3 regions of the Mesorhizobium sp. M0317 genome follow, and region 3 is predicted to be linked to each of the others. Evidence: riboswitches for the same ligand, from Rfam matches in the RefSeq annotation. Region 3 holds a riboswitch; each other region holds the start of a gene.

Region 1 (9,603 bases), on a different contig from region 3:
ACGTCGAAGCCGACCAGCGCGCCGGAAGCATCATGATAGGTGAAGGGCGCATAGGTGCCTTCGGTGCCGACTTTGAGGGTGCCGGCCTGCTTGATCTGGTCAAGATTGGCGCCGGCATGGCCTGATGTAACAGCCAGAACCTGAAGCGTTCCGGCGACGATGAGCGACTTGAGCCATTTCATTTCTGTGTGATCCCGTCCTTGGCCGGTGTCCGGCGCTTGTGAGAGCCGGAAACTGACAGATACAGCGCAGCAAAATAAGGAACCAGATTTCAAAAAAACGACGATCCAGAAATCAGATTCTCAAAGCAGCTCGGATCGGTGCCAATAATCCCGATCTGCGGTGTCGATGCGCCCTGTCGGACCGCACAAAACAACCGCCATCGGCGGCGGAACCAATCCCCGGTGTGGCACGTTCATGGCTTGTTGTAGGGCGCCGCGTTTCCATTTCAAGAACCCTTGGCTGCGCTAGGCCCGAAGCAATTCCAGGAAAGTGGGAAAGCGGTTTCCCTCGGAATTGCGTCAAACAGAGATAACGGCCGCCAGGCCGTCCGAAAATGTCCGGGAGCAGGAGCGCGGCATGATCGAAGACACGGCAGGACGGACCATGGTCCGCACGGCAATGAAAGCCCCTTACCTCGAGCGCGATGAGGAACATGTTCTCGCCTTGCGCTGGAAGGAAGACCAGGATCAGCAGGCGCTGCATCAGATTACCGTCGCCCATATGCGGCTGGTCATCTCCATGGCTTCGAAATTCCGACATTACGGCCTGCCGCTCGGCGATCTGGTCCAGGAGGGCCATGTCGGGCTGCTGGAAGCAGCCGCGCGTTTCGAGCCGGAGCGCGAGGTGCGCTTCTCGACCTATGCGACATGGTGGATCCGCGCTTCGATGCAGGACTACATCCTGCGCAACTGGTCGATCGTTCGCGGCGGCACCTCTTCGGCGCAAAAGGCGCTGTTCTTCAACCTGCGGCGCCTGCGCGCCCGTCTTGCCAACGGCGCCGAGCCGATCTCTAACGCCACGCTCTACCGCGAAGTCTCGGTAGCCCTCGGCGTCTCCGAGGCCGATGTCGAGAAGATGGATTCCAGGCTTTCAGCACCTGACTCTTCGCTCAACGCACCCCTCGCCGATGAGGCCGGTACCACCGAGCGGATGGACTTCCTGATTTCGGACGATCCATTGCCTGACGAGGTCGCCGGCGACACCATCGACGTCGAACGGCGCCTGATGTGGCTGAAGACGGCGCTCCGCGCGCTCAATGCCCGCGAACTCAGGATCATCGAGGAGCGTCGGCTGACCGACGAAGGTGCGACGCTTGAGGCGCTCGGCGAGACGCTCGGCATTTCCAAGGAGCGTGTCCGCCAGATCGAGGCCCGCGCCATGGAAAAGCTCAAGCTCGCGCTGGTCAAGCAGAACCCCGAATTCATGGCAGCGTGAGATTGCCAGGAACAGGGGTACCGCCCCGAGTTATCTCAGAAAAGTTATCTCAGAAAAAAGCACTACGAAGGCTGGGGTTTCTGACGAAGACCGGCGCTATCTGTCCGTGACGATCTTGACCTTGTCGCCGGCCGAAACCGAGGCGCCCGGCGACATCGCGTTGAGCACGCGGAACAGATCGAGCTTGCGGTCGACGCCGACCATCTGCGCCGAAAGTGTGCCCATCGTCTGCCCGGCCTGTACCGTGACGACGCGGATATGCAGCGGCTTCAGTGCCGCTTTCTCGGCGGGGCTGAGCACGCGGAACGAACCGCTGACCGAGCGTGCCACCGGATCGAGTGTCGTGCTGGCCGAGGGGGCCGCTGTCAAAAGCCGGTAGACCTGACCGCCGGCGCGGATCACCGCAATGTCGAACTGCCAGCCATCGGCGCCGGCGTGCGCGGTCGCCGCCTGGTTGCCGTCGATCGTCTCCTGGCGCACACTGGTCTCGTCGAGACCGGCCACCCAGCCGCTTCTGATGTAGTCGGTCAGCGCACGATCCTTGTCGATCGACACACCGTCGAAGCGGATCGCCATGTCGCCGGGACCGGTCGCCGTCACTGCCGCCGCCGAATTGTCGATGATGAAGCCGTCGGGCACCGTGAACGAAACGCCGAGGCCCGGATGCAGGAAGGTCTGGCCGCGCACATAGCCCTCTTCCGGCGTGTCGCCATAGAGCAGGCCGTCTATCCCGGCCAGGAAGGAATCGCGGTCGCGGGTGCCGATGCCCGGCGCGCCGAACTGGCGGGCGTGGCGCTGCGCCAGATCAATTCGCTGCGGCGTGTTGGGGTGCGTGGCCAGGAAGTCGAGGCTGGCGTCGGTGGCGCCGCTGATCGAGCGGAAATCGGTATAGGCCGACATCGACTGCAGGAAACGACCGGCGGCATAGGGATCGTAACCCGCCTCGCCGATCGACTTGATGCCGATCGCGTCTGCCTCCAGCTCCTGGTTGCGCGAGAACTGCGCCAGCCTCAGCTTGCCGCGGATCAATGCCTGCTTGGCGGTCGGGCTGTCGCCCAGCACATCGGAGACCACCTTGGTCGCCAGGCCTTCCTCGGCCTCGAGCTGCTGGCGCTGCAAGCCGTGATTGGCGGTGACGTGGCCCATCTCATGCGCGATGACGGCGGCGAGTTCGGCCGAATCATTGGCCAGCGCCAGCAGGCCGCGGGTGACGTAGAGATAGCCGCCCGGCAGCGCGAAAGCGTTGACGTTGGGCGAATTGAGGATGGTGATGCGATAGGTCTGGGTCGGATTGGCCGACACCACGGTCAGGCTGCCGACAACCTTGGCCACCATGCGCTCGAGCTTGGGATCGGAATATTCGCCGCCATAGGTGGCAAGGATGCGCGGATGTTGCGCCTTCGCCAGTTCGGCAAGCTTGCTGTTGGCGGCGACATTGTCGACCGTGATCGGCTTGTCGGAAGGCTGGAAGCCGGATTCCTGCACTTCGGGAGGCGTGAACATCTGGCAGCTGGCCAGCGCCACGGCAAGGCCGGCCAGCGCGAGGAAGCGCACCAGCGGTCTGCGTTTCAAAGTGTCAGTGCCGGTCGGCAGCACGGCGTTCCTTCAGCTCTCGGCGCATGATTTGGACCGGGGTCCGCGCCAGCGAAAAATCGGTTTTCGTTGGCAATCCTGCACACATCAAAAAACCTACAGCGTTTACGCATCCGGCCGGGTGCGGCGCTGTAGGGGCAAATCACGGCTCGTGCCGGACCAGTACTAAGCGGACCTAGCCACATCGACTGGACCATGGCAAGCAAGCGCCACATCACCTGTAGCCGGTTTGGTCGTAAATTATGTCCGCTTCCGGGCAATATCGCGTGATCCGCCCGAACTTGCGCCGATATAGCGCCGAAACGCTTCAGGGCCAGTGCCGTCGAAAAAATCGGCGGCAGGTCCCGTCGCGGCAACCCTGCCATTGTCCAGAAAAACCATCTGCTCGCCGATACGGCGAGCGTCTTCCGGCTGATGCGTGACGAACAGCACCGTCATCGCCCGCTCGGCATGAACGCCGGCCACCAGGTCGAGCATGTCGTCGCGCAGTGCTGGCCCGAGCGAAGCGAACGGCTCGTCGAGCAGCAGCACCGGCCGGTCGCGCACCAGAACGCGGGCGAGCGCCACGCGCTGCCTTTCGCCGCCGGAGAGTTCGCGCGGCAGGCGCTTTTCCTTGCCGGCCAGGCCGACGCGGTCAAGCGCCTCGGCGATCGCGGCGCGATCGGCCTCGGTCAGGTTGAGCGATGGCGAGCGGCCGAGCCCGACATTCTTCTCCACCGAGAGATGAGCAAACAGATTGTTTTCCTGGAACACCATCGACACCGGCCGCACCGAAGGCGGCTCGACGCCGAAATCGGCGCCGCCGATCAGCACACGACCGGACTGCGGCGTCTCGAAACCAGCCACCAGATTGAGCAAGGTCGATTTGCCCGAACCACTTGCCCCCATGATGGCGGTGATCTTCGATGTGTCGAATTCGACATCGAACAGGAATGACGTTCCGCCATAGCTGAACGAGACCTTGTCCAGCCGGACGGTCGTGCTTTTCTCCACAGCGGACGTCACGATCTCTCTCCCCGTCCCAGCCAGTCTGCCGCGACCACCAACGCAAGGCAGACCGCCCCGAGCAGCAAAGCCAGCCCGGCAGCATCGGCCGTGCGATAGCTGCCCATGCGCGCCAGCAGGAGATAGGGCAAGGTCTGCACCGAATCGCTGCCGAACAGCGCGATGACGCCGAGATCGCCGAGCGACAGCGCCATGGCGAAGGCAAAGCCGGTGGCCAGCGGCCGCCGGAGCGACGGCCAGTCGACCAGAAGCAGCCGGTTCCAGCCCGCAATCCCGAGCTGCGCGCACAGCTTTTCGTGGCGCTCGCTCGCCGCATCATAGGCCGGGCGCATCGCGCGGATGGCAAAGGGCATCGCCATCACCGCATTGACGGTGACGACCATGACCGGCGCGATGGCAAAGACATCGCTGACCGCGCGCAGCAGGAGAAACCAGCCGGCGCCGATGACAATGGGCGGCACGACGAGGACGAAGCCGGCGCCGGTGTCGGTGGCATGTTCGAGCAATGAACGGGCACTGGACCGGCGGCGCAGCGACAGTGCCCGCCGAGCCATGATCAGCGACAGCGACAGCGCCACCGAAAGTAGCGCCGCCGAGAGGGCGAGACCGGCGCTGGTCAGGGTCGCCTGACGCACGGCACTCTCGCCCGCCAGCCGGCCGAGATCGGCGCCGAGGCCGGAGGCAACGGTGGCCGCCATCGGTCCGGCGACGAACAGCAAGGCGAGCACGATCAGGACGGCGTTGAACGCTGTTTCTGCTTTGCCGACCAAGTGATAGCGGCGCGGCGCGACAGGCAAATTGGCGTCGCCGGTCATATTGGCGCCAAGCCGCGTCAGCGCCAGCATGACGGCAAAAGTCAGCGCGATCTGCAGCACGGTCAGCGTCACCGCTCGCGCCGGATCGAAGTCGAAACGCAGTGCCTGATAGATGGCGACTTCCAGCGTCGTCGCCGCCGGCCCGCCGCCGAGGATCAGGACGATGGTGAAGGAGGTGATGCAAAGCATGAAGACAAGCCCCGCGATGCCCGGCAGCGCGGCGCGCAGCACCGGCCACTCGATCAGCCGGAAGGCTGGCCTCGCTCCCATGCCGAGCTGGCTCGCCAGCCGCCATTGATCGGCCGGCACCGTGCCCAGCGCTTCGAGGAACAGCCGGGTGGCCAGCGGCAGGTTGAAGAAGACGTGGGCGACGAGGATGCCCGGCAGCCCATAGATGTCGGGCCAGCTCTGGCCACCGATCGCGGCGAAATAACCGGCGCGGCCATAGAGCGCCAGTATGCCCAGCGCTCCGACAATTGCCGGCAAGGCAAGGGGCACAGTGAACAGCTGCAGGATGAAGCCGCGTCCGAAGAAGCGCGGATGCCGCGACAGCGACCGGGCGACGAAGAGCGCCGGTACGGCGGAAAGCAGAGTCGAGAGCGCAGCCTGCCAGAGCGTGAAGCGGACAACGCGCAGGAGATAGAGGTCAAAGGCGGACGCGGCGCCGGAAAGGTCGTGCGCGCCTTCGCGGATAAGGCCGGCGAAGGCGCCACCGATCAGCAGCGCGATTGCCGCAAGCGCGACAATGCCGGCCGTGATGCGGGGGTCAGAGGGATAGTGCGCACGCATTTCGTGTTATCCAACCCTACATCGCATGTTGGCTGCTGACGGAAATATTTCATGGAGGTCGAGTTCCCGCCCACCCCCCTCTGTCCTGCCGGACATGCCCCCCGCAAGGGGGGAGATTAGCAGCTTCGCTCCCCGCCCCATCCTCGCCGCGTTGGAGGTTGACGAAAGCTTCTGAGCGCTTGATCTCCCCCCTTGCGGGGGAGATGGCCGGCACGCCAGAGGGGGGTGTTCAAGCGCCATCCTGAATTCCTACTTGCTCATCACCGCCAGCCATTCATCCACCCAGGCCTTGCGATTTGCCGCGACCTCTTCCGGGCTGAACAGCAAGGTCTTCGCCGGCTTGACCAGCCTATCAAAAGCCGGATTGAGCGGCTTGTCGGTTTTCCCGGCCGGGAACATCCAGTTGGTCTCCGGAATGACATCCTGGAATTTCGGCCCGGTCATGAAGGCCAGGAACTTCGCCGCCAGCGGATTCTTCGCGCCCGTGGTGGTGATGCCGGCGACCTCGATTTGCAGATACTCGCCTTCCTCGAACGAGGCCGCCTGGTAGCGCCCGGTGTTCTCGGCCACCATGTGGTAGGCCGGCGACGTCGTATAGGAAAGCACCATCGGCGCCTCGCCCTTGGTGAACAGGCCGTAGGCCTCGCTCCAGCCCGGCGTCACCGTCAGCACTTTGCCCTTGAGTTTCGCCCAGGCTTCCGGCGCCTTGTCGCCATAGACCGACTTGACCCACAGCAGCAGGCCGAGGCCCGGCGTCGACGTCCTCGGATCCTGGATGACGATCTTGTCGGCGGCATCGCCCTCGACCAGTTCCTTCAGGCTCTTCGGTGGGCTCTTCAGCTTTTCGGTGTCGTAGACGACGGCGAAATAACCATAATCATAGGGCACGAAAGTGTCGTCGCTCCAGCCGCCCGGCACGTTGTTTTCAGCCACCGCGCCATGTGGGACAAACAGGCCGGAAGCCTTGGCTTCCGCGGTGAGGTTGGTGTCGAGACCAAGCACGATATCGGCCTTGGTCGAGGCACCTTCGAGCTTGACGCGGTTGAGCAGCGCGACGCCGTCGGCCACCGAGACGAAGTCGACGCTGCAGCCGCACTCGGCCTCGAATTCCTTCTTCACCTGGGGGCCCGGACCCCAGTCGGCAGTGAAACTCTCATAGGTATAGATCGTGAGTTTTTCCTGCGCGGACGCAGAGCTTGCCAGTAGCGAAACAGCAAGCCCCAGCGCTGGGACAAGACGGGACAAAAACATGCGCATCGGCGCCTCCTTCATTCGTGTTGAAAGGAATTGAGGCGTCGGGCTGTCCGAAGCGTCTAATCCCTCCGCCGGTACAAACCGGATCAGGTTCAGCGGGTTGGCGAGACTGCCTCTCAGCCGGTCCGCGAAGATCGCGTCCGGCACCCCGTTAGAGCGTTTCGACACATAGGCCCGGCCAAGGTGCCACGCAAGTGGAAGTTTGCCCGAGCATGATCCCGGAAAGTGGAATCCGTTTCCGGAAAAAGATCATGCTCCAACAAAGAGTGACGGTGCCGATCGGCCTTCCGTTTCGTCGGCGGGGCTGGTAAGGGCCAGCGGATATGAGCACATTCACCATCCTGCTTGGCGGCGATCTCGTCCGCACGCCGCGGCTCGACCGCCAGGTCGCGGGCACGCGCGTCATCGCCGCCGACGCCGGCATCGATCATGCCCGCCTGCTCGGCCTGATGCCGGAGCTGTGGGTCGGCGATTTCGATTCCGTGCCGGCGGACCTGCCTGCCGATCTCGCCGCCGTGCCGCGGGAGGTGTTTCCTCCCGAAAAGGACAAGACCGATGGCGAACTGGCGATCGCGGCGGCATTGGAACGCGGCGCCACCAGCCTGGTGCTGGCCGGCGCTTTCGGCGGCAAGCGCGCCGACCACGCCTTCCTCCATCTGGCGCTCAGCCTGCGGCTGGCCGAGGCCGGGACAAAAGTGCTGTTGACCAGCGGAGCGCAGGAAGGCGCCCCTCTGCTGCCTGGCAAGGCCGGCTTCGACTATGCCGACGGAACGCTGTTTTCGGTGCTCGGCTTTTCCGATCTTTCGGGCCTCACCGTGTCCGGCGCGAAGTGGCCGCTCGACCATGTCGAGGTCGTGTTCGGCTCGTCGCTGACCATCTCGAACGAGGTCAAGTCCAACACGACCGGGGGAGGCCTCGAAATAGCGCTCGGCCATGGCCGCGCGCTGCTGCTCGCCCACCCCTACCCCTTGCCTGAAAGCTGACATGGCCCCGCCCCTTCTCAACCTCGACGGCATAAGACTGACCTTTGGCGGCACGCCGCTGCTCGATGGCGCCGAACTGACGGCGTCCGCCGGTGACAAGATCGCGCTCGTCGGCCGCAACGGCTCCGGCAAGTCGACGCTCCTGAAGATTGCTGCTGGTCTGATCGAGCCGCAAGACGGCGAGGTCTTCCGCCAGCCTTCGGCAACGGTGCGCTATCTCCCGCAAATGCCCGACATGGACGGCTTTGCCAATGTGCGCGCCTATGTCGAGGCCGGGCTTGGGCCTGCCGACGATCCCTACCGCGCCACATATCTGATGGAGCATCTCGGCCTCGCCGGCACGGAGAACCCCAACGATCTCTCCGGCGGCGAGGCGCGCCGCGCAGCACTTGCCCGCGTCATGGCGCCCGAACCCGATATTCTGCTGCTTGATGAGCCGACGAACCATCTCGATTTGTCGGTCATCGAATGGCTGGAAGAAGAGCTTGTCCGGACGTCTTCGGCGCTGATCGTCATCTCGCACGACCGTCGCTTCCTCGAACGCGTCTCGCGCGCCACCGTCTGGCTCGACCGTGGCCAGACCCGCCGCCTCGACAAGGGCTTTGGCCATTTCGAGGAATGGCGCGACCTTGTGCTGGAAGAGGAAGAGCGCGAACAGCACAAGCTCGGCCGCCAGATCGTGCGCGAGGAGCATTGGCTGCGCTATGGCGTGACGGCTCGCCGCAAACGCAACATGCGCCGCCTGGGCGAACTGCAGACCATGCGCCAGCGTTTTCGCGGCCATCGCGGCACCGAGGGCTCGGCGACCATGGTGGCCAGCGACGCCGCCGAATCCGGCAAGCTGGTGATCGAGGCCAAGAACATCGAGAAGAGTTTTGGCGACCTGACCGTGGTCAAGGGCTTCTCGACCCGCATTCAGCGCGGCGATCGCGTCGGCCTTGTCGGGCCGAACGGCGCCGGCAAGACGACGCTGTTGAAGATGCTCACCGGCGAGATGAAGCCCGACGCCGGCTCGGTGCGGCTCGGCACCAATCTGGAAATCGCCACGCTCGACCAGAAGCGCGAGGCGGTCGATCCGGCCGAGACCCTGGCGCAGTATCTCACGGACGGGCGCGGCGAAAACCTCGTCATCAATGGCGAGCAGCGCCATGTCGTGTCCTACATGAAGGATTTCCTGTTCAAGCCGGAACAGGCGCGCACCCCGGTGCGCGAGCTGTCCGGCGGCGAACGGGCGCGGCTGCTCCTGGCGCGTGTTCTGGCGCGGCCGGCCAACCTTCTAGTGCTCGACGAGCCGACCAACGATCTCGACATGGAGACGCTGGAACTGTTGCAGGAACTTGTCGCCGGCTTTGCCGGCACGGTCATCCTGGTCAGCCACGACCGCGACTTCCTCGACCGCACCGTCACCAGCATCATCGCCCCGGACGGAGGCGGCCGCTGGATCGAATATGCCGGTGGCTATTCCGACATGCTGGCGCAGCGCGGCGGCACCCGGCTCGACGACCGCAAGGCGCGCGCCAAGGCCGAAGCCAGCGATGCGCCGGCGGCGGGCAAGAGCGAGCCGGCAGCGCCAAAAGGGCCGTCGAAGAAACTGTCGTTCAAGCAGAAATTCGCTCTGGAATCCTTGCCCAAGAAGATCGAGGCGATAATGGCCTCGATCTCGCGGTTGGAAAACAACATTGCCGATCCCGCCTATTACGAGCGCGACCCGGCCTCGTTCCAAAAGA
Region 2 (9,603 bases), on a different contig from region 3:
TGGGCGGCGTGGCCGTGGATGCCGCGGGCCGCAGCACGGTGCCGGGTTTGTGGGCTTGCGGTGAGGTTGCATGTACCGGTCTGCATGGGGCGAACCGGCTTGCCAGCAACTCGCTGACCGAGGCCGTGACGACCTCGTTGTGGGTCGCGCAAAGCGTAGCTGCCGCTCCTGCGGGCTGGCAGTGGCCAAGGCTTGTCGCAAAGGCACCCCCGCGACCGGACCCCTCCTCCGTTCGCCACGCTATGTCCAATGGGCTCGGTGTTATCCGGGACGGGCAAGCACTATCCGACACCGTGGAAACGCTGCTGCCGATGGCGGTACGCAACACTGGCGCTTCCGATCCCGCCTTGATCGCGCTGATGATCGCCATTGCAGCGCTTCGGCGCGAGGAAAGCCGCGGCTCGCATTACAGGTCGGACTTCCCCACACGCAGCGCGCAGGCCCGGTCTTCGCGCTTGACCTTCGCCTCAGCAATGACGGTTGCGGCCGAACTTAGTCTGCGGCCCGCGGAACGGAGTGCCTGATGACGTCACCTCCACCCCTTCCCGGTATCGTGATCGAGCCGATCGTGCGTAGCGCTCTACTTGAGGATCTGGGCAAAGCCGGTGACCTTACCAGCGATGCGATTGTGCCTTTTGACTGCAGGGCCACCTTCGCGTTCAGAACGCGGCAGTCTGGCGTTCTCGCTGGGCTTGATCTGGTCGCCTACGCTTTCATGCTTGTTGATCCGTCGATCGACATAAATTTTGGACGCCTGGACGGCAGCAAGGTCGCGGCGGGTGAGACCATTGCAAGGGTGAGTGGACCGGCGCGTGGCATGCTTGCGGCCGAGCGCACTGCACTCAATTTTCTCTGCCATCTCAGCGGCATTGCGACGGCAACGGCCGAGATCGTCGAAGCGGTGCGCGGACAGAAAGCAAGGATCGTGTGCACGCGAAAGACAACGCCCGGCCTGCGCGCGCTGGAAAAATACGCTGTCCGCGCTGGCGGCGGCGCCAACCACCGCTTCGGGCTCGATGATGCGGTGCTCATCAAGGACAATCACATCGCCATTGCCGGCGACATCCGCACGGCCATTGAACGCGCGCGCGCTGCCGTTGGGCATATGGTCAAGGTCGAAGTTGAGGTCGACACCCTGGACCAATTGGAAATCGCGCTAGGCGCCGGGGTCGACGCCATCCTGCTGGACAATATGTCCGTTAGGCAACTCACCCGGGCGGTCGCAATGGTCGACGGCCGCGCGACCACCGAGGCCTCGGGGCGCATAACGCCGGCAACGGCGCCAGCCATCGCGGCAACGGGAGTCGATCTCATTTCTGTTGGCTGGGTTACGCATAGCGCGCCCATCCTCGACATCGGCATGGATGTGCCGGTCGAAGCATGCATCCAAAAACATCTAAACTGATGAGAGCGTGCTCAATTTCAGGAGCAATCTATGCCGGGGGGGAGACGTACGATGATCGACAAGGGACTGAAATCCGACCTGGCCAAGGCGCTTGCCTTCATCAGCGCAATGCTCAGCGAGCTGAATCAGATCGCGGGGTCTCACAGGCTGCAGTTCCTAGGATACCTTCTGGAGATGGCGTATATCGAGTCGTACGACATGGTCCGCAAAGAGCGCTCTCACCATCAAAGCAAGGCCATAGATCAGGGATAGCCCTGCTGAACTGAGCGCTGCGGCAGCTTTAAATCTGACCTCGGCACTTCTATTTCCGCAAAAAAGACGCGCAGTGCTCCAGCGTTCACGGGCGGTTGGACTGCAAAAACCAGTTGGAATATCTGACAGCGCGGCAGGATCACACTTTGCCCTCCAGTGCGCGAGCAACGACATGGATCCGATCTCCTTGTTTCGAGAAATGGTCGGACTGTTTCGCACAACTGACATCAGTTTCGGTTGAGTGGATTCGAGTGGGTCTAGTGGCCCCTCACTGAGGCCCTATGCGAAACCATAGGCCAGCGGATAATCCAAAAAAGTCGTGTGACACGCCAATTGCATCGAGGAGGATTCGCGTTGCCCTTGTACAAGCCAATGCTTCGCCACCTAAAAACGCGCGAGCTGTTCGGAGCCATTGACCGGGTGCCGGCTCTTGGCATGCTGGTAAGTGAGCGGACCTTCGAGGTACTAAATCCTTCGACCGGCGAAGTGCTGGCGGAACTGCCCGACATGGGTGTCGAGGAGACGCGCGCGGCGATTGACAAAGCTTATGTGGCGCAACCTGAATGGGCCGCACTGACCGCGCGCGAGCGCAGCGACATCCTCTGGCGTTGGCACCAACTGATCGTCGACCACACCGACGATCTTGCAGCGATTCTCACTGCGGAAATGGGCAAGCCGATAGCCGAAGCGAAGTCTGAGGTGGCGCATGCGGCCGCGTATCTGCAATGGTACGCCGAAGAGGCCAACCGCATCTACGGCGAGACGATCTCGGCGCCCTCTGCAGACCGTCGCATGCTGGTTATCAAACAGCCGATCGGCGTTGTTGGTACGATTACGCCCTGGAACTTCCCGGCCTCAATGGTTGCGCGCAAGATCTCGCCGGCTCTCGCCGCCGGCTGCACTATTGTGCTCAAACCTGCTGAACAGACGCCCCTCGTGGCAGGTGCAATGTTTGCTCTGGCCCATCTTGCCGGCTTTCCCGAAGGCGTCGTCAACCTCATCTACGCCTCCGAAGGCGATACGGTCGGCCGCGAACTCTGCTCGAACGCCAAGGTCCGCAAGATCAGTTTCACGGGCTCCACCGAAGTCGGCCGGTTGCTCATGCGCCAGTGCTCGGACCAGATAAAGAAAGTCGGTCTAGAGTTGGGTGGCAATGCGCCTTTCATTGTCTTTGATGATGCCGACGTCGATGCTGCCGTCGACGGTGCGATCCAGGCCAAGTTTCGCAATGCCGGCCAGACCTGCGTTTCCGCCAACCGGCTTTACGTCCAGTCGGGCGTCCATGACGAATTCGTCGCCAAATTCGTGGAGCGTGTCCGTGAGCTTCGGGTCGGCGACGGCTTCGATCCAGGTGTCGCCATCGGTCCGCTGATCGACGGGCATGCACTGGCCAAGATCGAACTTCACATTGCCGATGCCTTGGCCAAAGGTGGCGCGATCCGATGTGGCGGCGGCCGGATCGGCAGCGATGGCAACTTTTTCCAGCCGACGATCCTCAGCAACGTCTCAAGGGAAATGATCGTGGCGCAAGAAGAGACCTTCGGACCCTTGGCGCCGATCATTCGCTTCGAGGATGCTGATCAGGCCGTGCGTGAGGCCAACGATACGATATACGGCCTCGCCGCGTATTTCTATGCTTCAAACCTGAAGCGTGTCTGGCGTGTGGCCGAGGCGCTGGAATACGGCATGGTGGGGATCAACACAGGACGAATGTCCTCAGAAGCCGCGCCCTTCGGTGGGATAAAACAGTCCGGCATCGGGCGGGAAGGTTCCCGCCACGGCCTCGAAGACTATCTTGAAATGAAGTACCTCTGCATGGGCGGCATCTGAGGCGGCCGGCGGCGATTGCCGCGATGAAGGCCAGCGGACGGCCGGACGCCACGGAATGGACCCGTAGTTTTCAGATTCGCGGAACAATCCACACCGAGTCTGCCTCATAAAGGGCCCCGGTTTTCCGCCTATTTTTTGGTGGTCGAACGTCGTCAATTGCCTTCGTCACTGTGGCGGAACGCGGCGCGATAGCCGGTTAGCAACAAGCTTTGGGCGTCATTTCTCTCTGGCGGAATAGACCTCTTCCGACAAAAGCCTGACCTTTGCCAGTCTTCTACGAGCCAGCGTTCGCGCCAAAAGTTCAAAGCCGCGTCCGTAACATTCAACAATGAAAGCCAGCGTTATCAGGTCGAGCAGAAAGTCGTCTATCGCATGCGTGAGCGCATCAGACCTTTGTTCGAATCGAAGTAGCAAGGCGCGCGCCTCTTCGATCGCGGCCCGGCAATCGTCTGCGCCTATCAGTGAATCGATCCTGTCGAAGATCTGCAAGCGTCCTCACTCTCCCTAAGCCACACGCAGCGCATCGAACGCCGCTGTTGAATGAGTCTTCAACAAAGAACAGGGTCGCGTTTCGCGAAAAGGCATCGCTCGGCAAAGTGCGCGTTGATGAAGCCTGGTGCGTTAAGCGACAAGTGAATCCGACCTTAACAAGACATCTTCGAAGGCGAGTGAGCCGGCCCACGCCCGCGTGCCGCGACCCTCAATGCCGAGGAAAACTGTGCTGCACTCGTCGGAGGCAAACAGTTCCTCTCTATTCTTCCCGCCGCCACGGTTCAGCCTAGATTACATGGGAAGCGACAATAACGGAAAGCAAAGGTTCGCAAAATGAGCAGGGTGGCTGGATCAAACGAAGATTTGGCTGCACCAACGACCTTTGGGCCACTTCTGCAGCCCACCTTTCGCTCGATCTGGCTCGCCACGCAGGTTTCAAGCCTCGGCTGGTTGATGCAGACTGTCGCCATCAGCTGGCTGATGGCAACGATCTCGACTTCCGATCTGATGGTTGCGCTGGTGCAGGCTTCATCGAACCTGCCCGCTTTCGTCCTGTCCGTTTTTGCCGGAGCTCTCGCCGACAATTTCAGCCGGCGCCGGGTCATGTTCGCCGGTCGGTGCCTTATGGTGATTGCGTCCGCGATGCTGACCGCGTCCGTGGCGCTGGGCTTTGTCAGTCCGTGGATGATCCTCGGCTTCAGCTTCTTGATCGCAAGCGGCGGTGCTCTCAATGATCCGGCCTGGCAAGCGTCGGTTGGCGATATCGTGGATCGACGCGATGTTCCCGCTGCCGTCACCCTGCTTTCTGTTGGCTTCAACACCGTCCGGACTGTTGGCCCGGCGCTCGGCGGCATTGTGGTTGCCTCGTTTGGGCTTATGACGGCTTTCGCCGTGACTACGCTCACCTACTTGGTCCCTCTGGCCACCATATGGCGCTGCAAGTGGAAGGTTCGTTCTTCCCCTCTTCCCCGCGAGTCGATGAGGACGGCAATTTATGACGGGCTGCGCTTCACGGCGATGTCATCGGAGATCAAGGCAGCGATCGCGCGCGGAACCCTCTTTGGCCTGGCGAGCATCGCCATACTCGCGCTGCTGCCGGTGGTTGTCCGCGACCAGCTGGGAGGAGGCCCGCTTGCCTATGGCGCGCTCATGGCCGGCTTCGGGACCGGTGCCGTCTTGGCTGGCCTCTCCAACAGCCTGTTCAGACGGAGCTTGTCGCAGGAGCGGCTGATGAGGCTCTCCTGCGTGGCCTGTGCGGCGTGTTCTCTCTCCCTGGCACTGACATCTTCGATTGCCGTGGCGGCAATTGCACTTGCCTTGGGCGGCGCCGGCTGGGTGACCGCCTGGTCCGGGGTTGGTGTGAGCGTGCAGCTGGCGAGCCCGCGCTGGGTCGTGGGGCGCACCATCTCGATCTACTATGCTTTGATAGACGGCGGCATAGCGCTCGGCAGCTGGGTGTGGGGCACGGTGGCCGAAAACCATTCGTTGACCTGGGCGCTGGAGGGCTCCGCTGGAGCCCTGTTGATCGTCGCTGCAGCCGGCGTTCTCTTTCCGCTTCGAGAGCGCCGCGACTCCGAGCCCGATCCCTTGGAGGAATTCGATGCCCCAGCTGTCTCTCTCAACTTGAAGCCGAGGAGCGGCCCGATCGTGGTCAAGATCGAATATCTGATAGCCGAGAGAAATCTCGAGGCCTTCCTCGACCTCATGCGGCAGCGGCGTCATGTACACAGCCGCGTCGGTGCTCGGAACTGGACGCTCCAGCGGAACCTGCAGAAGCCTATGCATTGGACAGAAACGTTCCGCACGCCGACCTGGACGGACTACCTTCGCCTCAATCATCGTCTGACGGAAGTAGACAAGGAACTGGACGAGCGTGTCTTTCAGCTGCACGCGGCCGAGACCCCACCTCAAATGACACTTTCCATCGAGCGGCCGACAAGCTCGGCCCGCAAGCCCGAGCACTCAGCTTTTCGCCATCCCCGTCATTGAAGCCTGGCCGGCATCTCTGTCATCGATCGATTGGCTACCAGCGCGACCGGTCAGCCCCCGACCTTCAAGACCATCGACATCGAAGCGGCCGCGAGTTGCCTATAAAACATTACTGCACTCTTATTGTTTGTGACGCATGCGGGTGGTGAGCGGTTTTCAAAGGCCCGTTTCCTGCTGACAAAGTTAGCTTGGACCACTGAATTGCCGGTCAAACGCTCTCCGATACTGGTGCGAGTATGAAATCAAACACGGGCTCAGGCTGGGCAGGCTTTGGCTCCCGCGGAACAACCGGGTAAGCTACGACCGCTTGGGCATGTGCAGCGAGCGCGGCGGGTGTCATCCCGAGCGCTTCCTCAAACAGGCCGCCCGGCACTCTCACCACCTGACGAAAAAGCCATGCAGCTCTTGTCGCATGGCGCGCCGCTGCGACCCGCTTGCCCTCGCGGATCTTCACCCCGGCCGCCGCTAACAGGATCAGTCCCTTGAAGAACATGCGGTGCTGAGCGCTCAGTTTCGCAGCCTGCCAGAGAGGCTCCCAGGCTTCATGGGCTTCCCAGTAGTAGCCGTGATTGAAAAGGTCGATTCCCCATCGAAACACATCTGAGCCGAGCGCTTCGCCAACGGCGACGGTCACCGGATCTGATCGGTAACTGTGGCCCAAGGGATCGCGCACCGGATGCGGATATTTGCCGGGCAGATACGCATAGCTCGGGAAACTTTTTTCGGGCAGCAAGCGAGGGCGAAACATAGACCCACCAAACATGAAAGTGCGTTAAGGGGCAATTCATGCTGACCGCCTCGTGACACGCAAGCAGTCTTAACGGGCTTGTAAAGGGTGCCGAGATTGGCCAAAACGCGCTTTGCCAAATGATGACGTTGGGTAAGCGGCTGACGCAAGGAGAAGGTATGATTTTGCGACTGAAGGAGCGGCTCGGCAAAAGGTTTGAGGAAGAAGTCCAATTCTTCAAAGGCTGGCAGAAGGACAAGAAGGGCGTGGGAGCCCTTATTCCCACTTCGGTTTATGCGGCACGCCGGATGGCAAGCGTGGTGAACCCACGGTCAGGATTGCCGATTCTGGAGCTTGGCGCGGGAACCGGTGTCATCACAAAGGCGATCCTGGCCAGGGGAATCAAGCCGCGCCAGCTGGTTTCAGTCGAATATTCCAGGATTTTCTACGACGGCCTGGTGCAACGCTTCCCGAATGTGGACTTCAGATTGGGCGACGCATTTGCGCTGGACGAAGCGCTGGGTGAGCGCAAAGGTGAACAGTTCGATTGTGTTATAAGTGCAGTCCCGCTGTTGAGCTTTCCAATGCAACAGCGTGTCGCGCTGGTTGAGGATCTGCTTGCCCGTATTCCTGCCGGCCGGCCCGTGATTCAGATCACATACGGACCTCTGTCGCCGGTGATCAAGATGCCAGACCGTTACGTGGTTTCCCACTATGACTTCGTCGTCCGCAACATACCGCCGGCACAGCTCTGGACTTATCGTCGAGCAGTCTAGCCAAATCTGGACGGTTTTCCTTCTCTGAGGGTTCCGCTGAGTGGTGGCCTTGCACCCAAATAGGATGTGGAACAGAGCAGGGGCAGATGCCAGATTGCCAAGAAGACGACGCGGTCCTGGTTGATTTGACAGTGGCCGGGCCAAATGCGCTTGACAAAGCCGCGCCGGCCCGTTCAACCTGAGGCATTCACCAGGGGAGTCCCGGCAAGGGGCTGAGATACTGCTGGCTTTCGCGGCGCAGTGACCCGTTGAACCTGATCCAGTTCATACTGGCGTAGGGACGGTGCAAGCGCTCTGCGGGAGTTCACGCCCGAGGTCCTGTTTCGGCAGGTCCACAGAAGCGTCTTTTCATCCTTCCGGCACAGAACTGGGTCTCCAATGCATGAGCAAAGGAGCCTCAAGATGAATGCCCTCACCCCCGCCGTGTCGACAGGGCCGCTGGCTGCCTCACGGAAAATCCACAAGTCTGGCGTCCTCCATCCGCACATCAAGGTGCCGATGCGCGAAATCTCCGTCCACCCGACGGCCGGCGAGCCGCCCATCACCGTCTACGATCCGTCCGGCCCCTATACCGACCCGACTGTCGAAACCAGTATCGAAAAAGGCCTGGCCCGGCTTCGCCATGAATGGATTACGGCACGCGGCGATGTCGAAGCCTATGACGGCCGTCATGTCCAGCCGGAAGACAATGGATTTGCCACTGGCGAGCGCCTGACACCGGAATTTCCCATACGCAACCGGCCGCTCAGAGCTAAGGCCGGTAAGGCAGTGACCCAGATTGCCTATGCGCGCGCCGGCATCATCACGCCTGAAATGGAGTTCGTCGCCATCCGCGAGAATCTTGGCCGCGAGATGCTGCGCGGCCAGCTTGAGCGCGACGGCGAAGCCTTCGGCGCGGCGATTCCAGACTTCGTGACGCCGGAATTCGTGCGCGACGAGGTGGCTCGCGGACGGGCGATCATTCCCGCCAATATCAATCATCCCGAGAGTGAGCCGATGATCATCGGCCGTAATTTCCTGGTGAAGATCAACGCCAATATTGGCAACTCGGCGGTCACCTCGTCGATGGCCGAGGAAGTGGAAAAGATGGTCTGGGCCATCCGCTGGGGCGCCGACACGGTGATGGACCTCTCGACCGGCCGCAACATCCACAACATCCGCGAATGGATCGTGCGTAATGCGCCGGTGCCGATCGGCACGGTGCCGCTCTATCAGGCGCTCGAAAAGGTCGGCGGCATTGCCGAGAATCTGACCTGGGAGGTCTACCGCGACACGCTGATCGAACAGGCCGAACAGGGCGTCGACTATTTCACCATCCACGCCGGCGTGCGGCTGCATTACATCCCGCTGACCGTTGACCGGGTCACGGGCATCGTCTCGCGCGGCGGCTCGATCATGGCCAAATGGTGCCTGCACCATCACCGGGAGAGCTTCCTCTACGAGCATTTCGCCGAGATCTGCGACATCGCCAGAGCCTACGACGTCTCTTTCTCGCTCGGCGACGGCCTTCGTCCGGGCTCGATCGCCGATGCCAACGACGCGGCGCAGTTCGCCGAGCTGGAAACGCTTGGCGAGCTGACGCAGATCGCCTGGGCGAAGGATTGCCAGGTGATGATCGAGGGCCCCGGCCACGTGCCGATGCACAAGATCAAGCAGAACATGGACAAGCAGCTCGCTGTCTGCGGCGAGGCGCCGTTCTATACGCTTGGACCGCTGACGACCGACATCGCGCCGGGCTACGACCACATCACCTCAGGCATTGGCGCCGCGATGATCGGCTGGTTCGGCACCGCCATGCTCTGCTACGTCACGCCCAAGGAGCATCTCGGCCTTCCCGATCGCAGCGACGTCAAGGTCGGCGTGATCACATACAAGATAGCCGCCCACGCCGCCGACCTGGCGAAGGGCCATCCGGCAGCGAAAGTCAGGGATGATGCCCTTTCCCGCGCGCGCTTCGAGTTCCGCTGGGAGGACCAGTTCAATCTGTCGCTCGACCCGGAAACCGCGCGGTCCTTTCACGACCAGACCTTGCCCAAGGAGGCGCACAAGGTGGCGCATTTCTGCTCGATGTGCGGACCGAAATTCTGCTCCATGCGTATCTCTCACGACATCCGCGCCGAGGCACAGAAAGA
Region 3 (9,603 bases):
AGCTGCGCCGGCGGATTCCTCTTGGCGGTATTCTCGTTTGCCGCAGTCTTCCCCGTCGCATTCTTCCTCGGTCGGCCGCCGGACCTGCCGCCTCTGGGGTTGGCGAAGCCGATGGTCTTCAACGCGCTGTTGCGGTGGACGATGCCGATGATGGCATTGCGCGAGACCGGACTGCCGCGCAGCGCCGTGAAGCGGACGGCGATCCCTGTGGCCGACAGGCCATCCCTCAGCCAGACGGCGATCTCCTGCAATTCGGTGTCGGTATAGGCAGTCATGTCGGTATCCATTGATTGCGCGCGCAAAGGCCGAGCGCCGGCCCCGGGGGCCCACGGGAAAAAATCAGAGCGGATGGTCGGTGCGGTCAGCCGATACTGGCGGCCGGCAGCGAGCCGGCGAGATGCCGCAAGGCGGCTTCGGCGGCCGCTTTGGTGAGGGCGGAAACCGCCCTGCCCGTCAGCCGGTCGAACAGGATGACGGTGCCATCTTCCGTGCGGATGCAGGAAATACCCTGCCCGCCGGAGACAGCCCTTGGCGCACCGGCGGCGCCATGGGCTGAAGAGGTGGCCGGAGCCGGGAGAGGAGCGGCTCCGGCCGTTCCGGTCGATCGGGGGGACGACGGTTCGACCGGATCCGGGGCAGAAGCCCCGGTTTGCGTCCGGACCGGGGAGGAGGACAGCCCGGACGATGGGAGAAAGCTGAGGATGTCTGCGGAAACGCTTGCGATTTGTTCGATCATGCGCTAAGCGTACGATATGTACGAAACGTACGCAAGCGAAATCGTACATATTGGACGATAAATTTCAGGCAATTTGTACGATGCAGGAACCGAGGCACAGATTGCAGCAGGCGCGGGCGGAGGCGGGCTATGCCTCGCCGAGCGACGCTGCGCGGGCATTGCGCGACATCAACAAGAACACGCTGATCAGTCACGAGAACGGTAACCGGCCGCTGTCGCGCAAGGCGGCGGAGAAATACGGCCGCCTGTTCGGCGTCGATCCCGGCTGGCTCTTGTTCAACGGCGACGGCGGCAGCCTTTCGGGTGGCCATTTCGGCTTTGACGAGTCGGGCCGGCAGATCCCGATGCCGTCGCTGGCCACCGTCGACGTGCCCATTGTCTCATGGATCAGCGCCGGCGAACTCGGCAGCCAGGACATGGTGGTCAATCTCAGCGACTATCCGACCATCCCCACCACCGATCTGGAGCAGGGCCAATGGATTGCGCTACGCGTCGACGGCCCGTCGATGAACAAGATCTCGCCACCGGATTCGATCATCTTCGTCAACCTCAGGGACAAGCGGCTGGTGACCAATGGCTGCTACGTCATTTCGGACGAAAGCGGCCAGGCCACCTACAAGCGCTACCGCCCCAACGAGAACCCGCCCTTCCAGCCGGCCTCCTACATGGACATCCCGCCGCCGGCGCTGGAAGGCGCCATCACCATCATCGGTCGGGTGAAGCGCTCGATGATCGATATGTGAGGGAGAAGGCGGTGAGGCGCAATCTCCCGCCTCGAGGGGGAGATGGCCGGCAGGCCAGAGGGGGTCGCCGCGCGTAAGGCGCTGACGTCCTCTGTCCGCGATAGGAAGTCGCGTCAGGACGTACCGACCCCCTCTGTCGCCTTCGGCGACATCTCCCCCTCGAGGGGGGAGATTACGCGCCCAAAAACTCGTTCGTGAAATACGCTCCAAAATCCGGCTTCTCCTTCAGAACCTTGCCATCGCCATCGAGCAATATGCCGGCCCTGAAGAGGTAGGTTCCGATCGCCTCGATCTTGGCCCTGGCGATGGTGCCGATGACGCCGTCCTGGCTGCGCAAGAAGTGTCCGTCGACCAGCATTTTCAGCGAAGCGTGGATCAGCGCCGGGTCGGTCAGCGCGTCCTTGTTGGAAGCCATCAGCAGATCGCCGGCTTCCTGCGGGTGATCGCAGGCAAATTGGTAGCCGCGCCGCGTTGCCTCGACGAAGGCCGATGCGGCCTTCGGGTTTGCCTGGGTATATGCATTGCTGGAGGCGATCAAGGTGGTGTGCTCGTCGGGCACGCCGTAGTCGGCGTAGCGGAAGCCGCGCTGCCTGACGCCTTTCAACTCGGCAGCGACGCCTTCCCAGGTCGAGACCTCCAGCGTGAAGTCGACCGAGCCGTTGGCCAGCGCCTCATAGGCCGAGGTGCCTAATGTCACCGTCTCGAAAACGCCCTTGCCGCCATCGTGGCGGATGATGGTCGAGATCAGCGTGTTTTCCCAGGCGCTGCCGAAGCCGCCATAGGTCAGACCGTCGAGATTCCTGGGACTCTTGATCTCGCCGCGATCCGCGTTGAAGACCAACCGGCCGGTCTCCTGCTGGACCACGGCGTAGACCGCCTTGAGATCGGCGCCGGCAGCCCGCTGGGTAAACAGGCCGACGCCGGCAATGCCGAAATCGGCGATGCGGTTGGCGACCAGCGTGCCGGCGCCGGTATCGCCATAGGGCAGGATCTCAACATCGAGCCCGACCTCGTGGTAGAACCCTTTGTCGCGGGCAACGAACAGGCCGACATGGTTGGTGTTGACCGTCCAGTCGAGCGCGACGGTGATTTTTTGCGTAGCCGCATGAGCGCGAGAGGCAAGCGGCAGTCCGGCAGCCAGCGTCAGCAGCAAAGCCTGCCGGCGTGTGAATTCGGTCATGAAAAACTCCTTTGAGCGGTCTGCGGGAACGAGGGCCGGTCAGTCCCGGGATTGAGCAGCGTGTCGAGGATGTCGGCTTCGAGCGCGGCGGCCTGGCGCGCGGCATCGCTGCCGGTGGTGCGCGGGCGCGGCAGCGGCACGGCAATCTCGCCGATGATGCTGGCCGGCCGCGCCGACATCAGATAGATGCGATCGGAGAGGTAGACGGCTTCGCGCACGTCATGGGTGATCAGCAGCGCCGTCCAGCGTTGGCGCTGCCACATGCCTTCCAGCCAGCGCTGCATACCCGCGCGGGTCAGTGCATCCAGCGCGCCAAAGGGCTCGTCGAGCAGCAGCATGTCGCGCTGCTGCACCACGGTGCGCAAAAGGGCGGCGCGCTGGCGCATGCCGCCGGAAAGCTCGGCCGGCCAGGCGCGCTCGAAACCGGCAAGGCCGAACTCAGCGAACAACGGCGCGACGCGTTCGCGCGCCGCCTTGCGGCCAAGACCCTGCACTTCCAGCCCCAGCGTCACATTGTCGATGACGCGCCGCCACGGCATCAGCGCGTCGCGCTGCGGCATGAAGGCGAAGGGGCTGCCCTGCAATGGCGCGCCGTCGAAGCGCATGTCGCCCTCGCCATTCAGCGCGCCGGTCAGCAACTGGAACAGCGTCGACTTGCCGGCGCCGGAAGGGCCGAGGATGGAGACGAACTCGCCGGCCGCGACATGAAGCGAAATGCCGGCGAGCACCTCAAGCGCGCCGAAGTTCTTCCTGATGTCCCGGAGTTCGAGCCGCGTCATTGACGGTTCTCTTCTGCAGCTTCAACCTTGCCGTCGCGGCTTTCGCTCCCTGCATTCTCCCAAGGCATGGCGAAGCGCTGGACGAGCACCGCAATGGCGAACAAGACAAGCGTGAGCGCGGCGCTGACGGCGACCGCGGCGAGCACCAGATCGGGCCGAAAGTTGTTCTTGGCATTGAGCATGTAGATGCCCAGCCCCTTCGCCGCCCCCGCATATTCGGCGAAGATCGCGCCGAAGACGGCGTAGGTGATGGAGATGCGCAGCCCGGCGAAGAAATAGGGCAGCGCCGAAGGCAGGCGCGCCAGCCAGAAGATGCGCCAGCGCCCTGCCCCCATGGTGGCGAGCATCTGCGAAATCGCCTTGCTGGTCGCGGCAAAACCCTCGACCAGCGCCACCATCATCGGGAAGAAGGTAACGAGCGCCACAAGCAAGATTTTTGGCATCAGCCCGAAGCCGAACCACAGCACGATGATCGGCGCAATCGCGACCAGCGGCAAGGTCTGGCTGACAATCAGCAGCGGAAACAGCGCGCGGCGCAGCGGGGCCAAGAAATCGACCAGCGCCGAAAGCACGAAGGCAGCGACCAACGAGCAGGCGAAGCCGGCTGATGTGGCGCGGATGGTGGGCAGCGTGTTGTCGGCAAGGGCAGCGCGATGCTCCCAGGCCTGCTGCAGCACGCGCGACGGCGCCGGCAGCATGGTGGGCGCAGCGCCACCATAGCGGGCGTAGAGCTCCCACGCCGCGAGGAGCAGGGCGGAGGCGCAGGCGGCGGGGATGGTCTTGGCGATGGCTGCGGCTAATCTCCCCCCTCGAGGGGGAGATGTCGCCGAAGGCGACAGAGGGGGTCGTCTCGCATAGAGCGCCCACGCCTTGCCGATGCGAAAAGGACGTCGGCGCTCCACGCGCTGGGACCCCCTCTGGCCTGCCGGCCATCTCCTGCTCGAGGGGGGAGATTCGTGGGCATCGCGGTCTTCGCCAATCGCCAATGGCTCCCCTCCTCTCTGTGCTGAGGGGTCAGAGGCATCTCCTCCACGCAATAGGTCAGATAAACCAGCCACGGCAATATCCTCAAGGAACGACGCTTGAGCCGCGGCTCAGACGGCGCTCGGGCTGTTCGCCGAGATCGTGATGTCGAGGGTGACGTGGCCGGCGCCGGGGCCGAAGCGGCAGAAGGCCTCGTTGAGCGTGGCAAACACGGCACCGGCATCGCCACGCAATTTGGTGCAGAAGTTCTTTGAGCGCTCAAAGACGCCGGACTGTTTCAGGAAATCGATGCAGCCGTAGATCTCGTCCATATGGTCGCCCGTGCCCATAACGTAGAGCGAGAACTGCGCCGCCACCGGCTGGCCGGTCGACGGCGTGGCCTGGACAGCGCGGATCGCGGCGATCTTGCGCTCGTCCAGCGGAATGGCGGGGCCGCCGGTCTCGTCGGAGCGGCAGATCGGATCGTCGGGCTCGCCCGGACAGCCGCGCGAGACCGCCGCCGAAAGCACGCAGTGCTTGCCGCTTCTGGCCGCCGCGACGAACAGGTCGCGCATGGCGGGAAACAGCACCTCGGGCGGCCCGACCGTAAGGGTCGAGATGTCATCGGTTTCGATCCGCAGCCGGTCGCGCCACGGATCGAGCGCGCCGAGCGCGCCGAGGATGACGCCGACGAAATCGTCGGTCATGGGATAAAGGGAAATCTGTGCGCCTGAAAACATCGCCCGCCTCGCTCCGCTGGTATTATCCAGATCAGCTTTAGGGTCCGAAGGCTTGCCGCCCTCATCTCAGCCCCGACGATACGGAGCACCCCTGTGGATGGGCGGGTTAAAGCACCGTTCGCGGCATTGGGGAAGCCGTTTGTTGAGGCACTGCGGGAAAGTGTTTTGGGCCAGACGTGCCGGGCGCCCGGGCGTTAACAGACGACTCGTCAGTTCGTTGCGTTATAACGTTTCCACGAACTTCTTATAACTGCGTTGAAATTCAAGCTGATAAACGTAATTATAAGAAAATGGCAGAGACTCCGCGCAGCCCTTACGGTTTCTGGATTTCCTTATCCGCGACCCCATCCGGACTGTGCTCCTGCATCGCTCGGGCTTGCCTGTGCTGGTCCCCTCGCCCCAGCGCTACGCCATCCACAAGCTGATCGTCGCCTCGCGACGCGGGCCGAGCGCTGGCGCCAAGCGGGAGAAGGATCTCCATCAAGCGCGCCTGCTGACCCAAGCGCTCGAAGCCACGCGTCGCCAGGACGACCTTGCCTTCGCCTTCATGGAAGCGTGGGACAAGGGCGAAAACTGGCGCGAGACGATCCGGGGCGGCTTGAACCTGTTCGACGCCGCCACGAGGGAAAACAGTCACACCATCCTGGGGAAATCCCTCCGCGAAATTGGTGCGACTCCTGAAGGATTCACGATGCGGGATTAGCTGAAGCGACCGCTGCTATATTCATGTCCATCGTCCCAACCGTACGAAATTGGCTTGACGCTTATTCGTACATAAAGTACGATATCTCTTTTCGCAGAGAGGAATGTCCTTGAGCACAGCGAACCATGTTGCCTTCGCCGATCTCTCTCGGCCTTTGCTGTCACCCCCGTCGTTGCCGCCGCCTTTGTTGCCGCCGCCTTTATTGCCGCCCCCTTTGTTGCCCTTGTCATTCGATCAGTGCGAACGCCTCGCCGGGGCTTGGCGAATGGCCAGCCAAGACATCGCCGACGACATCCGCTTCATCCGCCAATATCTGAAAGTCGTTGCCGAGAAGGACGAGAGGCTGTCGACCGGCACCCTTGTTCACAGCCGCGCCTATGTCGAGGCCTGCGCCGGCTGGCTGCCACAGACCGTGACGCGCTATCTGCGCCACCTGCGCCAGATCACCGAATGCGAACTGGCCATGACAGCTGCCGGCATTCGCTTTGCGCTGTCGAGTTATGCCTGGGAGGCATGAGGGCGCCTGTCGCCAAACACAAGGAATTGCGCTGCCCGTCGCAGGCGCAATTCGTCAGGTTGAGAGGCTCGGGCGCGCCTGAACGGCGGGCGCCAAGGATGGCCCCGGCCAGCGAATTCCGGCCTTGCTTTATTTCGACTGGCCTTATTTCTGGCCTTATTTCGATTTGGCTTTGCCGGACTTTGCGGCGGCAGGCTTCGCCGCCTTTGGCTTGGCGGCTGCCTTGGCGGGCTTGGCGTCAGCTTTCTTCGCCGCCTTTTTGGGCTTGGCGACCGCGCCATCGACTTCAGCCGTGGCCTGCTCCCAGTGTTCCTGATGCGCGCCTTCAGGCCGGCCGGCCTTTTCCCAGATCTCGTGCGCGCGCTGGCGAATGCGGTCCTGTTTGTCGTCCGTCACTTAAGCCTCCGTGGTTGGGTCCGGTCGGTTGGTCCAGATTCCACGAAAACATTAGCCGAAAATTCGACCGGCGTCTTGAGTGACGAGACATCTCAGCGCGGGTCGGAAATCACCGCAACGCCGAGCAGCGCCGCTTTCTTGACGATCAGCCCGGCGAGGTCGGCATCCGAACGATCGGTGCCGGTGCGCTCCCGCAGGAGCGCGATCGCTTCCTTCATCGATAACAGCGCCGTGTTGCGCTCGGCCAGCAACTTGTCGCAACACGCCGCAACATTGGCGGAGTTCGGGGTCTCGACATGCGGCAACATGGCAATTCTCCTTTCATCATGTTCGTCATTCGGCCCTGCCGCCCTTTTGGGAAGAACGACAGGGCCGTATCACCGATGAATGGTTAGGTTGTCGAGCGTTACTCGACCACCTCGACAATCCTACGCGTGCTGGGGTCGACCAACACGGTATGGTTGTCGACGACGGCGTATCTGTACTGAACGTCGGGAACCTCCTGCAGCTCGACAGTGTCAGGCAAGGCAGTGCCGACATTCAATTCGACGCCGAGCAGATTGACCGAGGCAAGCGGATGTTTCTTTACGTATTGGTGCACGACCGTGCGCTGTTCCGGGGTGATGATCACCTGCTGCTGTGCCGGCTGCGTGACGATGACCTCGTCGGCGGCGGCAATGCCGATACCAGCGATCATGGCGAGCCCGGCGACGGCGGGAATAAGGATGGTTTTCATCTTCGTCTCCTGTCGTTGTTGGCGAGCTCCGCCGTGTTCCCGCATGAGGCGAAAACAGCGCAGATCGAGGTGGCGGGCTCCTGGAGGCAAACGCAGCCGGTACGGTCTTGTTCCGCAAGCGGAGACTAAATTGATCGGCTTCCGGTCATGCCAGCAGAACCCGCACCCGCAAGATTCGCATTGAAGCACAATCCCTCAGGAGACCTTCGACATGGACGATGCACGGCTCCAATTCCGGTGGCGATCGCGGCCGGCGCCGGCATTGATCCGGTGACCGCGTCGCGCCCGGCCAAGACCGGAACCGACCGCCTTCGTGCCACGCCGTGAAGTTTCAAGCAAAGGTCATTGCTTCGGCGGCTGCGCAGGCACCTCGCCAGGCTTGATCACCGGCGTCTTGCCCTGATCCGGCGGCGGCTGCGTCATACCCTGGTCACCACTGGGCGGCGGCTGCAGCACGCCGCCGCAGGGACCGAGCGTGCTGGACGATTCGCCACCGCCATTGGCGGCCGGCGGCTTCTGACCATCGTCCTGAGGCTGCGCCTGGCAAGGCGCGGCAGGGCCGTGCTGGTCGCTATTGTCCTGCGCGGCCGCCGGGTCGACCAGCGCCAAGAGCAGCACGCATGGGATGAGGGGGAAAGTCTTCATGGTCCAGCTCCTCTGGATTCATCACCTTGGCAAAGCAGACTAGTCCTTGGCAAAGCAGACTGGCGGCAATTGGTTCCACGGAGATGGAGTGGTTGCCGGAACCTGACAGCCGGAAGTGAGTTCCACCTTCTCGACGCAAAGCCGCCCGGAGGAGGCAATCATGGAAGAACGAAACAGAAAACCCAATGACGAGGTCGAGGCGCCACCGAGCAAAAACGATGCCCGCGACAGGATCGCCAATGACGAGGTGGAAGCGCCGACGCCGCGCCGGCAGGATTGGGATGCGCTGCGTGGCGCAACGGTCCTGCCCGACGGAGCAGATGAGGAAAGCCTGCCGGACACCACCGGAGTCGAGAAGGAAGGCGAACTGCCCGAGGAGGATGACGACAACCCCTACCAGGACAGTGACGATGCCTTGCCCGACGACGCCGAGGAAGCCGCCATTGGTCACGACCTGGCGAGGCGCGGCGGCCCGTTCGACGACGTGTAAGGCAGCGACCGCGGACTTTCGAGAGGTTTCCCGGGACGTCCACGCCGTCACCAGTTGGACCAAGTATGAGCTGAAGGCGATGCCGGAGCATCGCGATATTTCGAAGGATCCGGCTGGCCGGATCCTTCGTTTAAGGCGCCTTGGCGGTTTGGTTAAATTTAGCCCTTGTGGTCAAGGACTGGACGGCGACGGCGACACACCTTCGGCAGCCGCGAGGCAGCCGAGAGCACGAACGCGAAGTCCAATGTTCCAAGCGCCGTTGAGGCCGCTCGCCTGAAATCTTCAAAGTGCGCAAGAGATTGTCCGCCGCAGGCGGTGCGCACACGCTCCAGTATCGCAGACGACCGGCGTAACGGCCCATCGACCGCCGGCACTTAGTGCCGACGGGCGCATGGCTTCAATTCGACCCGGGATCGCCGAGCGCCTCGGTGACGAAGGACGCCGCGATCAGGTCGTCGGCGTCGAGGCGTAGGGAGCCTTCGACACCTCCCATGATGGCTGCGACCTTCTGGAAGGTCTGCATCTCGTGTTCAGTAACGCTGGCGTCTCGCATCCTGGCTTTCAGATCGGCGATGCGTCGGCCCAGCGAGGCCGACGTTCCGATTTCTCTGTTCGACATGGTGTCCTGCTCCTCCCCCAACCCATGCTGTGGACGTACTCAAGGCTGCCTATATATAAGGCAGCGCGAATACAGTCGCCGCAACGCGCGATATCTGGGAAGGTTCCGGCGCCAAATAGTCACGAAATAATACGTGTGGGGCTCAGTTATGGTCGCCCACGCGGCGGTAGACACCGCAAACCAGCGGCTGTCCATCGGGCTGGCCAACCCGCGTCGCGGGTCGCGAACGCGGGTCGGACTTGATCGCTGCGCGAACAGTCAGCGAGAAGCCGGCACCACGCCGGACACCGAGCGCGCCGTTTCGGGCGAAAACACCACGAAAGCAAAAACCAGAACGGCAGCGGCGACGATGAGCG

What was found. A riboswitch is a leader RNA that binds a small molecule or an ion and turns the genes downstream of it on or off. The one in region 3 is predicted to bind thiamine pyrophosphate.
Region 1: linked by a shared signal. The riboswitch ahead of thiB (thiamine ABC transporter substrate binding subunit) and the one ahead of NKI88_RS11950 (YkoF family thiamine/hydroxymethylpyrimidine-binding protein) in region 3 are both predicted to bind thiamine pyrophosphate.
Region 2: linked by a shared signal. The riboswitch ahead of thiC (phosphomethylpyrimidine synthase ThiC) and the one ahead of NKI88_RS11950 (YkoF family thiamine/hydroxymethylpyrimidine-binding protein) in region 3 are both predicted to bind thiamine pyrophosphate.

The regions. Positions count from the first base shown of each region.
Region 1 covers NZ_JAMYRV010000053.1:1,327-10,929, reverse strand. Annotated here, with positions in the region: gene NKI88_RS27510 (amino acid ABC transporter substrate-binding protein) at 1-182, opposite strand, end outside; gene NKI88_RS27505 (RNA polymerase factor sigma-32) at 580-1,437, shown strand; gene NKI88_RS27500 (M48 family metalloprotease) at 1,534-2,940, opposite strand; gene thiQ (thiamine ABC transporter ATP-binding protein) at 3,271-4,035, opposite strand; gene thiP (thiamine/thiamine pyrophosphate ABC transporter permease) at 4,032-5,639, opposite strand; gene thiB (thiamine ABC transporter substrate binding subunit) at 5,889-6,896, opposite strand; TPP riboswitch at 6,940-7,054, opposite strand; gene NKI88_RS27480 (thiamine diphosphokinase) at 7,217-7,876, shown strand; gene NKI88_RS27475 (ABC-F family ATP-binding cassette domain-containing protein) at 7,878-9,603, shown strand, end outside.
Region 2 covers NZ_JAMYRV010000054.1:33,304-42,906, forward strand. Annotated here, with positions in the region: gene NKI88_RS27845 (L-aspartate oxidase) at 1-524, shown strand, start outside; gene nadC (carboxylating nicotinate-nucleotide diphosphorylase) at 524-1,405, shown strand; gene NKI88_RS27855 (hypothetical protein) at 1,457-1,657, shown strand; gene NKI88_RS27860 (NAD-dependent succinate-semialdehyde dehydrogenase) at 2,012-3,487, shown strand; gene NKI88_RS27865 (hypothetical protein) at 3,704-3,976, opposite strand; gene NKI88_RS27870 (MFS transporter) at 4,313-5,968, shown strand; gene NKI88_RS27875 (DUF309 domain-containing protein) at 6,177-6,701, opposite strand; gene pmtA (phospholipid N-methyltransferase PmtA) at 6,875-7,471, shown strand; TPP riboswitch at 7,654-7,770, shown strand; gene thiC (phosphomethylpyrimidine synthase ThiC) at 7,874-9,603, shown strand, end outside.
Region 3 covers NZ_JAMYRV010000012.1:108,068-117,670, forward strand. Annotated here, with positions in the region: gene NKI88_RS11920 (GcrA cell cycle regulator) at 1-275, opposite strand, end outside; gene NKI88_RS11925 (hypothetical protein) at 356-556, shown strand; gene NKI88_RS11930 (LexA family transcriptional regulator) at 817-1,479, shown strand; gene NKI88_RS11935 (ABC transporter substrate-binding protein) at 1,652-2,659, opposite strand; gene NKI88_RS11940 (ABC transporter ATP-binding protein) at 2,656-3,438, opposite strand; gene NKI88_RS11945 (ABC transporter permease) at 3,435-4,277, opposite strand; gene NKI88_RS11950 (YkoF family thiamine/hydroxymethylpyrimidine-binding protein) at 4,533-5,141, opposite strand; TPP riboswitch at 5,132-5,244, opposite strand; partial or broken gene NKI88_RS11955 (GSU2403 family nucleotidyltransferase fold protein) at 5,455-5,844, shown strand; gene NKI88_RS11960 (hypothetical protein) at 6,110-6,361, shown strand; gene NKI88_RS11965 (DUF2934 domain-containing protein) at 6,518-6,757, opposite strand; gene NKI88_RS11970 (hypothetical protein) at 6,850-7,065, opposite strand; gene NKI88_RS11975 (DUF1236 domain-containing protein) at 7,164-7,493, opposite strand; gene NKI88_RS11980 (hypothetical protein) at 7,836-8,138, opposite strand; gene NKI88_RS11985 (hypothetical protein) at 8,299-8,628, shown strand; gene NKI88_RS11995 (hypothetical protein) at 9,026-9,247, opposite strand; gene NKI88_RS12000 (heme-copper oxidase family protein) at 9,506-9,603, opposite strand, start outside.